One region of the Pectobacterium cacticida genome, then DNA from elsewhere that is predicted to be linked to it. Evidence: predicted binding sites of a transcription regulator. Region 1 holds the regulator's gene; each other region holds the start of a gene.
The links. Region 1 encodes CRP, which controls carbon source genes, mostly activating them, when cyclic AMP is high. Its sites were predicted from a motif close to ATGTGANNNNNNTCACAT; they were not measured.
Positions count from the first base shown of each region.

Region 2: the regulator CRP is predicted to act here: its motif matches at 1,295-1,312, upstream of RFN81_RS11770 (ABC-F family ATPase).
Region 3: the regulator CRP is predicted to act here: its motif matches at 3,129-3,146, upstream of rhaS (HTH-type transcriptional activator RhaS).

Region 1 covers NZ_CP133656.1:494,555-499,242, reverse strand. The annotation lists gene RFN81_RS02355 (YheU family protein) at 1-137, shown strand, start outside; gene RFN81_RS02350 (phosphoribulokinase) at 257-1,126, shown strand; gene RFN81_RS02345 (OsmC family protein) at 1,164-1,571, opposite strand; gene crp (cAMP-activated global transcriptional regulator CRP) at 1,945-2,577, shown strand; rRNA gene rrf (5S ribosomal RNA) at 3,045-3,160, opposite strand; rRNA gene RFN81_RS02330 (23S ribosomal RNA) at 3,298-4,688, opposite strand, start outside.
Region 2 covers NZ_CP133656.1:2,553,106-2,557,793, reverse strand. The annotation lists gene RFN81_RS11780 (GNAT family N-acetyltransferase) at 1-308, opposite strand, end outside; gene RFN81_RS11775 (PhzF family phenazine biosynthesis protein) at 320-1,216, opposite strand; gene RFN81_RS11770 (ABC-F family ATPase) at 1,334-2,926, shown strand; gene RFN81_RS11765 (hypothetical protein) at 3,050-3,283, shown strand; gene RFN81_RS11760 (hypothetical protein) at 3,440-3,649, opposite strand; partial or broken gene RFN81_RS11755 (TetR/AcrR family transcriptional regulator) at 3,718-4,254, opposite strand; gene RFN81_RS11750 (NADP-dependent oxidoreductase) at 4,342-4,688, shown strand, end outside.
Region 3 covers NZ_CP133656.1:3,580,757-3,585,444, reverse strand. The annotation lists gene rhaD (rhamnulose-1-phosphate aldolase) at 1-198, opposite strand, end outside; gene RFN81_RS16320 (L-rhamnose isomerase) at 203-1,465, opposite strand; gene rhaB (rhamnulokinase) at 1,462-2,952, opposite strand; gene rhaS (HTH-type transcriptional activator RhaS) at 3,287-4,126, shown strand; gene RFN81_RS16305 (helix-turn-helix domain-containing protein) at 4,150-4,688, shown strand, end outside.

The DNA.
Region 1 (4,688 bases):
CGCTAGCACAGAAAGTGGAAGATGTTCGCCGGCAACTGAAGTCCGGTGACATCGTGTTAGTATGGTCTGAGCTACATGAGAGCCTCAATATTATGCCGCGTGCTCAGTTCAATGCCGGAGAAGATACCCCTTATTAACGTAGCGAACGGTATCACAGGGCAGACTAAGCATGTTTAAAACTTGCGCGATTATTGAGGATATGCGTAAGCACTCTCACTCTACTTTGTAGGTTAACCATCACGGAGTCACGCGCCTTATGTCATATCAGCATCCGATTATTGCGGTAACTGGCTCCAGCGGAGCGGGTACAACTACAACCAGTCGGGCCTTCCATAAGATTTTTCAGCAACTCCATCTAAGTGCGGCCCGATTGGAAGGCGATAGCTTCCACCGCTATACCCGTCCGGAAATGGATATGGCTATCCGCAAAGCGCGTGATTTAGGGCGCCATATTAGTTACTTTGGCCCGGAAGCGAATGATTTCAGTCTGTTGGAACAATCATTTATTGAATACAGTCTGCATGGACGCGGCCAGACGCGTAAATATCTTCATACTTACGACGAGGCGATTCCTTACAATCAAGTTCCCGGAACGTTTACTCCGTGGGAGCCGATGCCGGAACCCACCGATATTCTGTTTTATGAAGGGCTGCACGGCGGCGTAGTCACTGAGCAAAACGACGTGGCACAGCATGTGGATTTACTCGTCGGCGTGGTGCCGATCGTTAACTTAGAGTGGATACAAAAACTGATGCGAGACATCAATGAACGAGGTCACTCGCGTGAGGCCGTAATGGACTCCGTCGTCCGTTCAATGGAAGACTACATCACCTACATCACGCCACAGTTCTCTCGTACACACATTAACTTCCAGCGCGTACCTACGGTGGATACCTCTAACCCGTTCGCGGCTAAGTCAATTCCGTCACTGGATGAAAGTTTCGTCGTCATTCACTTTCAGGGGTTGGATGCTATTGATTATCCCTATTTACTCGCCATGTTACAGGGATCCTTTATTTCCCACATTAACACGCTGGTCGTTCCTGGCGGGAAAATGGGGTTGGCGATGGAATTAATCATGGCACCACTGGTACAGCGATTGGTTGAAGGGAAAGCGATTAAATAAGCGCGACAGGTTCGGCGATATCGCGCTCAGAGAAACGTTATGACAACGTTCTAATTTCGTAGCTGTGTGTTACCTTAACAATATTACTCAACATTAGCGCTACTGAGCAGTATTTTTCCGCTGATAGTGCAGCAGCGCGTTCAACAGCATTATCGGTCAGATTTTTGCCCGTAACGATAAAATGCAGATTGATATGAGTAAATAAACGCGGCGTTTCAGACCGTCGCTCTGACGTTAATCTCACCTCACAGTCGGTCATATCATTACGCCCTTTTTGCAGAATCGACACTACATCGATCGCGCTACACCCTCCAACCGACATCAACACCATTTCCATCGGGCTGGGCGCTTTATCACCGGAATTACCATCCATCAATATCTGATGCCCTGACGCGGACTCCCCCAGAAACGTTAAACCCTCAACCCATTTCACCCGAGCTTGCATGATGCTTCCCCGCTAAAATTTTTTTGAAAACTTATATCTTAACTGTACAAAAGTCAGCAAAATTCGGCGCGTTGTCATACTGACGCGAGACAACACAAGACACATCCTCAAAGCTGTGTTAAAACAAAAATAGAATAGACTGTTTCTGGACGCCCCCTGAAACGAAGAAGATGATGGCGTAACCAAACATACCTCAGTTATGTTTACGGTGCGGCAAGACAGCAACCGGAAATCAGGGGGTACAATGGTTCCAGTATATTCCCTGACATCATTCTGCCTAGACTAAATTTTATTTTTAGCAGTTAAACGCGCCGTACAGGGAACTCTGACCCCTGTAATTTGCGTAGTAAATTACAACAGAGGATGATAGCGAATGGTTCTCGGCAAACCGCAAACAGACCCAACTCTCGAATGGTTCCTTTCCCATTGTCACATCCATAAGTATCCATCGAAGAGCACGCTGATTCACCAAGGTGAAAAAGCAGAAACGCTTTACTATATCGTTAAAGGCTCTGTCGCAGTGCTAATCAAGGATGAAGAAGGCAAGGAAATGATCCTTTCCTACCTCAATCAAGGCGATTTTATTGGTGAGCTTGGCCTATTCGAAGAAGGTCAGGAACGCAGCGCCTGGGTCCGAGCGAAAACAGCTTGTGAAGTTGCAGAAATTTCTTATAAAAAATTCCGCCAACTTATTCAAGTCAATCCAGATATTCTCATGCGTCTATCTGCTCAAATGGCAAGTCGCCTCCAGGTAACTTCAGAAAAAGTGGGCAATCTTGCCTTCCTTGATGTCACTGGCCGTATCGCACAGACTCTACTTAACCTGGCCAAACAGCCTGATGCCATGACACACCCAGATGGCATGCAAATAAAAATTACTCGCCAGGAAATTGGACAAATCGTTGGCTGTTCACGTGAAACCGTGGGGCGTATTCTAAAAATGTTAGAAGATCAGAATCTGATTTCTGCTCATGGTAAAACGATTGTCGTTTATGGCACTCGCTAACGCCTTGTAAATCGGCATAGGGCGCAGTTCTTATGAACTGTGCCCCTCCGCGTCACCCGGCATGCGGGTCCGCACCGGGCGGTTTGGGAAGTTGAGGCCAAGAGATGAGGCACTCCCAGACTGTCGAGCCATTGCTGGGTTAAAATACCCTATTGAATAGTTTGGCACTGTATCTCCTCCCGCAGCGGCTGTTGAGCCACCGTCGCACTGACTCCCATTGCACATAACGCCCAGTTCACCGTCTTACCACTCTTCCATTGCTTGAGCTGGATTGCCCTGAGCCGATGTATCCAGCTCGCCGCCAGACTCTTGGCGTTTGCGCTCCCCCTCACGCAAGTGCACTTCGCTTCATTCGTTGTGTTGTGATCAACTTATGGCAGGACTTTCCCCCGCAGGAATGTGCTCATGCTGGGCGCAGCACAGCAAAAAGCCCCTGTCTTGCGACAGGGGCTTTCCACTTGTTTGATGCCTGGCAGTTCCCTACTCTCACATGGGGAGACCCCACACTACCATCGGCGCTACGGCGTTTCACTTCTGAGTTCGGCATGGGGTCAGGTGGGACCACCGCGCTATCGCCGCCAGGCAAATCTGTTTCATTCCGACCGTTACTTAACATGACTCCCTTCTTTGTCATCTCCGTAACCATCAGAACCAATCCTAAAACAAGCTGAATATCGTTCTCTATGCGTCTTTCATCTCTCAAAACACCTTCGGTGTTGTAAGGTTAAGCCTCTCGGGTCATTAGTACTGGTCAGCTCAACGTATCGCTACGCTTACACACCCAGCCTATCTACGTCGTCGTCTTCAACGGCCCTTCAGGGGCATCTTGTGCCCAGGGAAGACTCATCTCGAGGCAAGTTTCCCGCTTAGATGCTTTCAGCGGTTATCTCTTCCGCACGTAGCTACCGGGCAATGCAATTGGCATCACAACCCGTACACCAGCGGTGCGTTCACTCCGGTCCTCTCGTACTAGGAGCAACCCCTCTCAATCTTCCTACGCCCACGGCAGATAGGGACCGAACTGTCTCACGACGTTCTAAACCCAGCTCGCGTACCACTTTAAATGGCGAACAGCCATACCCTTGGGACCTACTTCAGCCCCAGGATGTGATGAGCCGACATCGAGGTGCCAAACACCGCCGTCGATATGAACTCTTGGGCGGTATCAGCCTGTTATCCCCGGAGTACCTTTTATCCGTTGAGCGATGGCCCTTCCATTCAGAACCACCGGATCACTAAGACCTGCTTTCGCACCTGCTCGAGCTGTCACTCTCGCAGTCAAGCTAGCTTATGCCTTTGCACTAACCTCCTGATGTCCGACCAGGATTAGCTAACCTTCGTGCTCCTCCGTTACGCTTTGGGAGGAGACCGCCCCAGTCAAACTACCCACCAGACACTGTCCGCAACCCCGCTCAGGGGCCCACGTTAGAACATCAAACATTAAAGGGTGGTATTTCAAGGTTGGCTCCACGCAGACTGGCGTCCACGCTTCAAAGCCTCCCACCTATCCTACACATCAAGGCTCAAGGTTCAGTGTCAAGCTATAGTAAAGGTTCACGGGGTCTTTCCGTCTTGCCGCGGGTACACTGCATCTTCACAGCGAGTTCAATTTCACTGAGTCTCGGGTGGAGACAGCCTGGCCATCATTACGCCATTCGTGCAGGTCGGAACTTACCCGACAAGGAATTTCGCTACCTTAGGACCGTTATAGTTACGGCCGCCGTTTACCGGGGCTTCGATCAAGAGCTTCGCCTTACAGCTTACCCCATCAATTAACCTTCCGGCACCGGGCAGGCGTCACACCGTATACGTCCACTTTCGTGTTTGCACAGTGCTGTGTTTTTAATAAACAGTTGCAGCCAGCTGGTATCTTCGACTGGTCTTAGCTCCATCCGCCAGGGACTTCACCAACTCCAGCGTGCCTTCTCCCGAAGTTACGGCACCATTTTGCCTAGTTCCTTCACCCGAGTTCTCTCAAGCGCCTGAGTATTCTCTACCTGACCACCTGTGTCGGTTTGGGGTACGATTCGATGTGACCTGGTGCTTAGAGGCTTTTCCTGGAAGCGTAGCATCGGTTACTTCATCACCGTAGTGACTCGTCATCACGCCTC
Region 2 (4,688 bases), 2.1 Mb from region 1:
TCTTTATCCTGAATCGTATTGAAGGAGACGATGCCAGCCAGCGCGTTGTCCCAGCGGATAAGATACACGGCAGACGTCTTATCGAAGAAGGCCTTTCGATTGGCGCGAATGGTTTCACGTGTGTCATCGACGCTCTTGACGGAATCTGGCCAGGGTAACGTTTGCCGCAGACGAGCTTTTTCCTGCTGAATCAGAGAAAAAATTGCCTCGGCGTCACGCTCCTCCTGTATCGTTAGGCGCAGATGGGGCCGATGGCCTAGCTCATACAGTTTGTCTGCAAATAACGGATCTATAACCGGCGTTTCCATAAAACCTCTCCTTAGGCCTGTAAGGTGCCATCAACGATCGTGACACTGTGCCCGCCGATCCAGGGTTCATCGTTCAGATAAGTTACGGTAATCCGGCCATCGCAGTGTAGCATCGTGCCTTGTCGTGCCAGGTAGCTGAGTGGTGCGGTGACGTTATTGGTGGCGTGCTGCTGGCGAAGCAGCGCAGCCAGACAGGCATTAGCACTGCCGGTAACCGGATCTTCCTTGAGGTGACCGCCTTCGATGTAGAAAGCACGGACTTCATAGTCGGCTGGCGTCGCGTTATCGTGCGGGCCATAGATAGCGATACCGTTAGTCTGGCTGAGGTTTTGTACGGCCAGGAGCGCGTCGGCATCCGGTCTGATGTCCAGACAGGTGTCGGCGCTGTCGACGCGAATCACCAGCCAGCGAATGCCCATATGCACCGCGGTGGGCGGGTAGCGGTTATCGATAGCAGCACGATCAGAATCAGCCATGCCAAGCGTTTTTACCAGCAGTGGCATGTGCTCGTCGCCAAACGGAACCATCGTGGCCTGTGGCGCGTGAAAAGCCAGACTGCCATCGTCATGAAGATTGATCGGAACTAAGCCAACGCCGCACTGTTGCACTAACTGCCCTGGGGATTTCGGGCGCAATCCTTCTTCCAGCAGCGCATGCGCGGTGCCCAGCGTAGGGTGTCCGGCAAAGGGCATTTCCGATTCTGGCGTAAAAATGCGTACGTGGTAATCCGCCAAAGGATCGGTGGCTGGCAGAACAAACGTCGTTTCTGACAGGTTTGTCCAACGCGCGATATCCTGCATTTGCGCATCGGTTAATCCATTTGCTTCCAGAATGACGGCAAGCGGATTGCCCTTGAAGGGCTGCTGGGTAAAAACGTCGACCTGTTTGAAACGACGTACTATCGGCATCGCATTTCTCTCCTGTATGCGCTATCGCTTAAATATTACTCAAAACTAACCGCGATCCTGGCGCGCGCTTGTGGCATAATGCGCGCCAAATCACATTCCGACTCGAGTATAAGTGCTGTGTTAAGTACCAACAATATCACCATGCAGTTCGGCAGCAAGCCGTTGTTTGAAAACATTTCCGTTAAATTTGGCGGCGGCAACCGTTACGGTTTGATTGGCGCAAATGGCTGCGGTAAATCCACATTCATGAAGATTCTCGGTGGTGACCTGGTGCCGAGCGCCGGTAACGTCTTCCTCGATCCGAATGAGCGGCTGGGTAAACTGCGTCAGGATCAGTTTGCCTTTGAAAAATACAGCGTGCTGGATACCGTCATCATGGGCCACGGGGAACTGTGGGCGGTAAAAGAAGAACGCGATCGTATCTACTCATTGGCTGAAATGAGCGAAGAGGACGGCTACAAAGTTGCCGATCTGGAAGAGCAATATGGTGAGATGGATGGCTACAGCGCGGAATCTCGCGCTGGCGAACTATTACTGGGTGTTGGGATTCCCGTTGAGCAGCACTATGGTTTGATGAGTGAGATTGCTCCCGGTTGGAAACTGCGTGTCCTGCTGGCGCAAGCGCTGTTTGCCGATCCTGATATCCTGTTGCTCGACGAACCGACCAACAACCTGGATATCGATACGATCCGCTGGCTGGAGCAGGTGTTGAACGAACGGAACAGCACCATGATCATCATTTCGCATGACCGCCACTTCCTCAATATGGTTTGTACGCACATGGCGGATCTGGACTATGGCGAGTTGCGTATTTATCCCGGTAATTACGATGAATACATGACGGCCGCGACGCAGGCGCGCGAGCGTCTACTGGCCGATAACGCTAAGAAGAAAGCGCAAATTTCCGAACTGCAATCGTTCGTTAGCCGCTTTAGCGCCAATGCTTCCAAGTCTAAACAGGCGACATCGCGCGCGCGCCAGATCGATAAGATCCAACTGGAAGAGGTGAAAGCTTCCAGCCGTCAAAACCCGTTTATTCGTTTTGAGCAGGATAAGAAACTGTTCCGTAATGCGCTGGAAGTGGAGGCGCTAAGCAAAGGGTTTGACAACGGGCCACTCTTCAACAAATTGAACCTGATGGTGGAAGTGGGCGAAAAAGTTGCGGTTCTGGGCACGAATGGTATTGGTAAATCGACGCTGTTAAAAACGTTAGTCGGCGATCTTCAGCCAGACAGCGGCACCGTGAAGTGGTCGGAAAATGCCAAAATTGGCTACTACGCGCAGGATCATGAATACGAATTCGATGAAACGCTGACGGTGTTTGACTGGATGAGCCAGTGGAAGCAGGAAAAAGACGACGAGCAGGCGGTACGCAGCGTACTAGGTCGTTTATTGTTCAGCCAGGATGATATCAAGAAGAAAGTAAAAGTGTTATCCGGTGGCGAAAAAGGCCGCATGCTGTTTGGTAAGCTGATGATGCAGCGTCCTAACATTCTCATCATGGATGAACCAACCAATCACCTGGATATGGAATCCATTGAATCGTTAAACATGGCGTTGGAAATGTATGAGGGCACGTTGTTGTTCGTTTCTCACGATCGTGAGTTCGTTAGCTCGTTGGCGACCCGTATTCTGGAAATGACGCCAAATAAAGTGATCGATTTCACCGGTAACTATGAAGATTACCTGCGCAGTCAGGGGATTCAGTAAGTCAAGATATACAATAACCCAGGTTTTCAATAGCATTGTGTTACGGCCTCATTCTTGAGTCCGTAGTGTTCGGCTTCCTGTGCAAGTTCGCCCGCTTCGGCCTGCCCCTCGTCGGCGCAGACGGTGGATGCGCCGCTGGTGCGCGAATGCTGGGCCAACTTGGAATGCCGCGTCACCGTCGATGTCTGGGCACGGCGCTACAACCTGTGGGGGCTGGAGGTCCAGCGCATCTGGATTGACACTGCACGCATGAAAGTGCGGCTGATACATAATCAGGGCGATGGCCGTTTCAGTGTCGATGACGACACGCTCGACCTGGGCGAGCACATGATCAAGTGGTACTACTTTATGAGTTAGTGCTCCAGGTTTCTCGGGGACGTGTGTTCCCCCAATTCTTGCAAGCTAACTTGCACCGATACGGAAACCTGTGTAAGCGACCCAACCTTTGAAAGTGAATGCGCAGTAGAAAAGCTCGACGTCAGTGAATCCAGCTTCACGAAGCAAATCTACATCCTATTGCGGAGAAAGCACGGGCAACCGCTCTTTAATCGCTGCGATGCTGCCTTGAGCCCCTGTACCGAGTACCAAAATGCGGGCGTCAGCAGGGGCGTGTTCGGCCAGCAGTACGCCTGCCATCCTGTGCAGGTCGCGAAGGCCAAGCACAATCCTTGCCGTCCTTTCCGTATAGTCTGATCCGACTTTCGGATCGGAAAACGTGGTCATCGGCGTGGTTCTTGCTTCTCTTGCCTGGAAGCTGCGCTACCGAGTTGGCGACTCGGCTGGCGTCCAGCCAGGATGGCACTGGCAATCACGCTGAAAAGACGATCCGCACGAGGTGCATGTGAGGGCTGCTCACGCAGCCAGGCCAGCGCGGCAATCAGATCGAACAGTTCCGCACCATCAATATCCGCTCTCGCGCTGCCTTGCGCTTGCGCTCTGGCCAGCAGCGCAGCTCCTGCGATACGCAATTCGACGCATGACGCGTGCAACGCGGAGTCTTCATCCTCGATGGCCCCCATCATAGGCGCGATGACACCTCGATGGCTGTGTGCAAAAGTGATGACTTCCCGCACCCAGGACAGCAGCGCATCGTCTGGGTCCGATGCCGTTTCGAGTCGCCTGGCCTTTTCAGTGAGCAGAGCGAAGCTCGATCGCAACAGGGCTTCGAGCAACGCTTCGCGCGAGGGAAAGTGGCGATACAGCGTACCGAGCCCAACCTCCGCCCTGCGCGCGATATCACGCAACGAGACTTCCGCCCCCTGTTCGGCGAAGGCATCGCCCGCAACCGCCAGCAGACGGTCGTAATTCTTTTTTGCGTCGGATCGCATGTCTCTCCTTGTTAAACGGAGCAATGCTCCATATAATTGGAACACTATTCCGTTTATCGTATCTCATTCCTGACCAAGGAGAAAGTCATGTCACGCAACACCATGAAGGCTGTACGTCAGCACACATTCGGTGGCCCCGAAGTGCTTAACTATGAAGATGCGCCCATGCCCAGCCTCAGCCCCGGCGAAGTGCTCGTGCGTGTGCATGCCGTAGGGGTGAATCCCCCGGATTGGTACCTGCGCGAGGGCTACAAGATGCTGCCGCCCGAGTGGCGGCCGCAGATATCCTTTCCCGTGATTCTGGGGACGGATGTGTCAGGCGTGATCGTGGCGGTGGCCGATGATGTCACGGATTTCTCCGTGGGTGATGAGGTATATTCGATGATTCGGTTCCCCGAGTGGGCAGCGGGACGCAGCCAAGCCTATGCCGAGTA
Region 3 (4,688 bases), 1.0 Mb from region 1:
TGCCAGTTCTGGCATGGGCTGTGAGAGTGCCTCATGACGCGGCTGCGGGTAGAAATCGCTTTCATAGGGTGCCACATCCTCTGCCGTCAACCGCAGACTGACGTTGCCGCCATTACGTTCATCCCAGCCTTTGAGCCACATGTCGCTGGTGGCTTTAATCATTCCCTGTACAAACCAGGAAGCGTGAATTGCTTGCATAATCTTACCCTTGACGTTGAGTGAGGATGGTTTCTTCATACTGACGCACCTGTTGCAGCCATTCGCTGCCCGGTATCACGTCATGACGCTGGCAGTAATGCTCCCAGACGGCCTGCCACGGCAGTGATTTCTGTTCTTCCAGCAGGGCCAGACGCGCCGTGTAATCGCCGTTTTGTTCCAATTGGCGTAGCGTTTCCGTGGGCTCCAGCAGGGCGCGCAGCAAGGCTTTTTTCATATTACGGGTGCCGATGACCCAGGCGGCGATACGGTTGATCGAGGCATCAAAGAAATCGAGCCCGATATGCACGCGGTTAAGCAACTTATGCCGTACGATTTCGTGAGCGATAGCCTGCGTTTCATCATCCAGCAACACGACATGGTCGCTGTCCCAGCGTACCGGGCGGCTAACGTGCAGCAGTAGACGGGGGACGTACAGAATGGCACTGGAGATCTTGTCGGAAATCACTTCTGTCGGGTGGAAGTGACCCGCGTCCAAACAGAGCGCGGTGCCGCGACTGGCGGCATAGCCAAGATAGAATTCGTTGGAGCCGACGGTAAAGCTTTCTGCGCCGATCCCGAATAGCTTACTTTCCACCGCGTCAATATGGTGCGCCTGATCGAGTGGTTCAGCGATAATCTCATCCAGGGCGTTAAGCAGCCGCTGACGGAATGCCAAACGGTCGATAGTCAAATCTTTCATACCATCTGGTACCCAGATGTTCATCACGGAAGGCGTACCGAGCTCGCGGCCGAAGTAGGCTGAAATCCGGCGGCTGGCCTGGCAGTGCTCAATCCAGAAACGGCGTACCTTTTCGTCAGGATGCGATAGGGTAAAACCATCGGCGCTCAGCGGATGCGAGAAGCAGGTTGGGTTGAAATCCAGCCCTAGCTGGTGGCGTTTAGCCCAGGCAACCCACTGGCTGAAATGTTCAGGGGCAATTTCGTTGCGGGCGACAGGCTGCGCGGATTCGAGATAGATGGCGTGTAAGTTAAGCCGTTTAGGACCGGGAATCAGTGCAAAGGCCTGTTCCAGATCGGCGCGCAGTTCCTCTGGCGTGTTTGCCTTGCCTGGGTAGTTGCCCGTGGCTTGAATGCCGCCGGTTAATGGCCCGCCGGTTTGCTCAAACCCAGCCACATCGTCACCCTGCCAGCAGTGCATTGACACCGGTATCTGATCGAGCTGATTCAGCGCGGCCTCAACATCAACATTCAGGCTGGCATAGCGCGCTTTTGCCAACTGCCAGGCGGTTTCAATTGGTGTACTCATTGCGTAGTCTCCTTTTTGCCCTTTGGGGCGGTTTCTGGCTGGCTGAGCGCCTGAAAACGACGCCAGTGCCCGGCAAAATCACTCTCCGCACGGGGGGTAAAGCGTTGCAGAGGGAAGTTATGCGTTAGCAAACGGCGGAAGGCGGCAAGGTCGGTGACGGCGTCCAGCGCCATCAGTTGGCAACCGATGTTGCCAAGCGTTGAGGCTTCGACCGGCCCGGCCAGCACCGGAATCTGGCACACATCGGCGCACAGTTGGTTCAAAAACGTGTTCTGGCAACCGCCGCCGACAATGTGCAATTGGCGGATTGGCGCATGGCGCAGATCGCCCAACTCCAACACGACCTGGCGGTAAAGCAACGCGAGGCTGTCGAAAATGCAACGCGCCAGTTCGGCATCGGTTCGGGGAACAGGTTGGTTATGCTCGCGGCAATAGTCGCGGATCGCTTCCTGCATGGAGGGCGGATTGATAAAACGCTCGTCATTGGGATTAATCAAGCTGACGAAGCCGGGCAGGGCGGCGGCGGATTGAATGAGTGCGCTTAAATCCGTAATGTCGCGCTCCCGACAAAGGCGCTGTAGTAGCCACAGGCCCATAATATTCTTCAGCACCCGATAGGTGCCGTCCACGCCGCCTTCGTTAGTGATATTTGCCGCCAACGCCTGAGGGCCATTAAAGGGGATGTCGCTCTCAATACCCATCAGCGACCAGGTGCCGGAACTGAGGTAAGCGCTGTCGCGGTTCTGTAATGGCGTGCCGACCACCGCGCTGGCCGTGTCGTGCGTGGCAACGGCTGTGACGGGGATCTTGCGCCCGCTTGGTGCGATCCAGCTTCCCACGGTGTGCCCCGGCTGTACCGGTTCGCTTAACCAATGACGCGGGATATCCAGATAGCGCAGCAGTTCGCGATCCCAGCTTTTATTATGCAGATTAAGTAGTTGGGTCGTGCTGGCGTTGGTGTATTCGCAGACGATATTCCCGGTGAGACGATAGTGAAAATAGTCTGGGATCATCAGCAAATGCGCCACCTGCTGCCAATAATCGGGTTGTGCATCGCGTAAGGCTTTGAGCTGATACAGGGTGTTAAATGGCAGAAACTGAATGCCGGTACGCTGGTAGATGGCCTCACGCCCTAACTCTGCGGTCACCGTCGCCATTACGCCGTCAGTGCGATGGTCACGATAGGAATACGGTAGGCCGAGACGCCGACCATTTTTATCAAGCAACACATAATCCACCGCCCAACTATCAACCCCAATACTATCCGGGGCGATACCCATGGCATCGATTTGGTGTAACCCAATGAGGATGTCGCGCTCCAGCGCGGCAAGATCCCACTGGTGATGACCGTCCTGAAAAACCAGCGTATTGCTGAATCGGTGAATTTCTTTCAGCGTCAGATGCTGCGTCGCAGTGTGTAAGGTTGCCAGCATCACCCGACCGCTGGAAGCGCCTAAATCCACTGCCACGATATTTTTCACCGCCATAGCCACAACTCCTTATTGTTAGATGTGTTGCAGTGTAATGAGCGGTAATGCGGGCTGCCTTCCTATGAGTGCCATCTACGACTGGCGTCTGGCAAAATGACAAAGCTGACTGTGAAAGGGGTCACAGTCTGGCAAGTTTGCTCGATGGTAACCATGAAAAAGCAAGGGATAAGGCGGTGTGATCCTGACCACAGTTCAATCAATTGAGGGGCGGAATCTTAAAAAAAGAGCAATAAGGTAACGCGTGGGTGACGGTATTTTAAGGTCGATGGTGCCGCTTCTGGCTACTCTTTTTCAAAGACTCGTTTTGGCAAAAGCTGAATGGAGAACTGAAATGACGTTACTTCGTGCTGATGATTTTTTCACTTCGCGTGCTGTTACTGTCGCGGTAGAGCCGCGCACGCCACAAACGGCCTTTCCCGAACATTATCATGATTTCTGGGAAATCGTGCTGGTGGAACAGGGCGCGGGTGTCCACGTGTTCAACGATCAACCCTATGCGCTATGCAGTGGCTCGGTGTTCTTTGTCCGCGATAACGATCGGCATATGTTTGAAGACGTCGAGGGATTATGCCTGACGAACATGTTGTACCGCTCGCCGCGTGGGTTCCGCTTTCTTTCCGATATCGCCGCATTTTTACCCTATGGCCCCAATGGCGAGTGGCAAGGACAATGGCAAGTCAATGCGGTGGGGATGCAACAGCTAAAGCATTCGCTTAATAGCCTGGCGGAACTTTCCCAGAGCGACACACCGGAAGCGATTGCCGCTAGCGAGAGTCTGTTTCTACACATTCTGGTGCAATTGCGTCAGCATTGTTTTCAAACACAGGGCACGGGGTCCGAACGTCAGGGCGTGCAGGCCTTGCTGGGGTGGCTGCAAAATAACTATAGCGAAGAGGTGAACTGGGGCTGTTTGGCCGATCGGTTTGCGTTGCCGCTACGTACGTTGCACCGCCAGATCAAACAACACACGGGTATGACGCCACAACGTTATCTAAATCGGTTAAGATTATTAGAGGCTCGGCGGCGCTTGCAGCAAAGTGACGACTCTATCACGACCATTGCTCACGCTTGTGGATTTAGCGACAGCAATCATTTTTCGACGCAATTCCGTAAGGCATTCTCGCAAGCGCCCAAATCACTACGCCATCAGGCGTTTTCTCATGAAGAGTAAGTCATACCAGCACGGGTGAGGAAATGGCGGCAGTAATTCGGGGGTTGAAATTACAGACAGAAGATTATTTTCTGACTGAGAAAAATGCCGTTATGGTCGCCGATCGGCGACCGCAGTCGGCGTTTCCCCTACATCATCATGATTTTGAGGAACTGGTTATTGTCTGGCGCGGCAATGGCCTGCATCTTTGGAATGATGTGCCTTATCGTATTACTCGTGGTGATATGTTCTATGTCTCTGCGAACGATCGTCACAGCTATGAATCCGTTCATGGGCTTGAACTCGATAATATCCTTTATGTCCGCAATCGACTGACGCTCGCTGCGGACTGGCAAACATTACTACCGGGCGGCGAGCTCCCACAACGTCAGCGCCATTGGTGTTTAGGTTCCGAAGGTCTGGACACCCTGCGTGAGAAGGTCGATGCGTTAATGCAGGAGTGCATGAAATCGGATCCATTATCGTTGCAGTTGAGCGAAGCATTATTGTTGCAGATTGCCTTGCTGGCGGCGCGCTATCGCCACACGCCGGATAATCCCCAACTCGCCGATGCACATCAGTT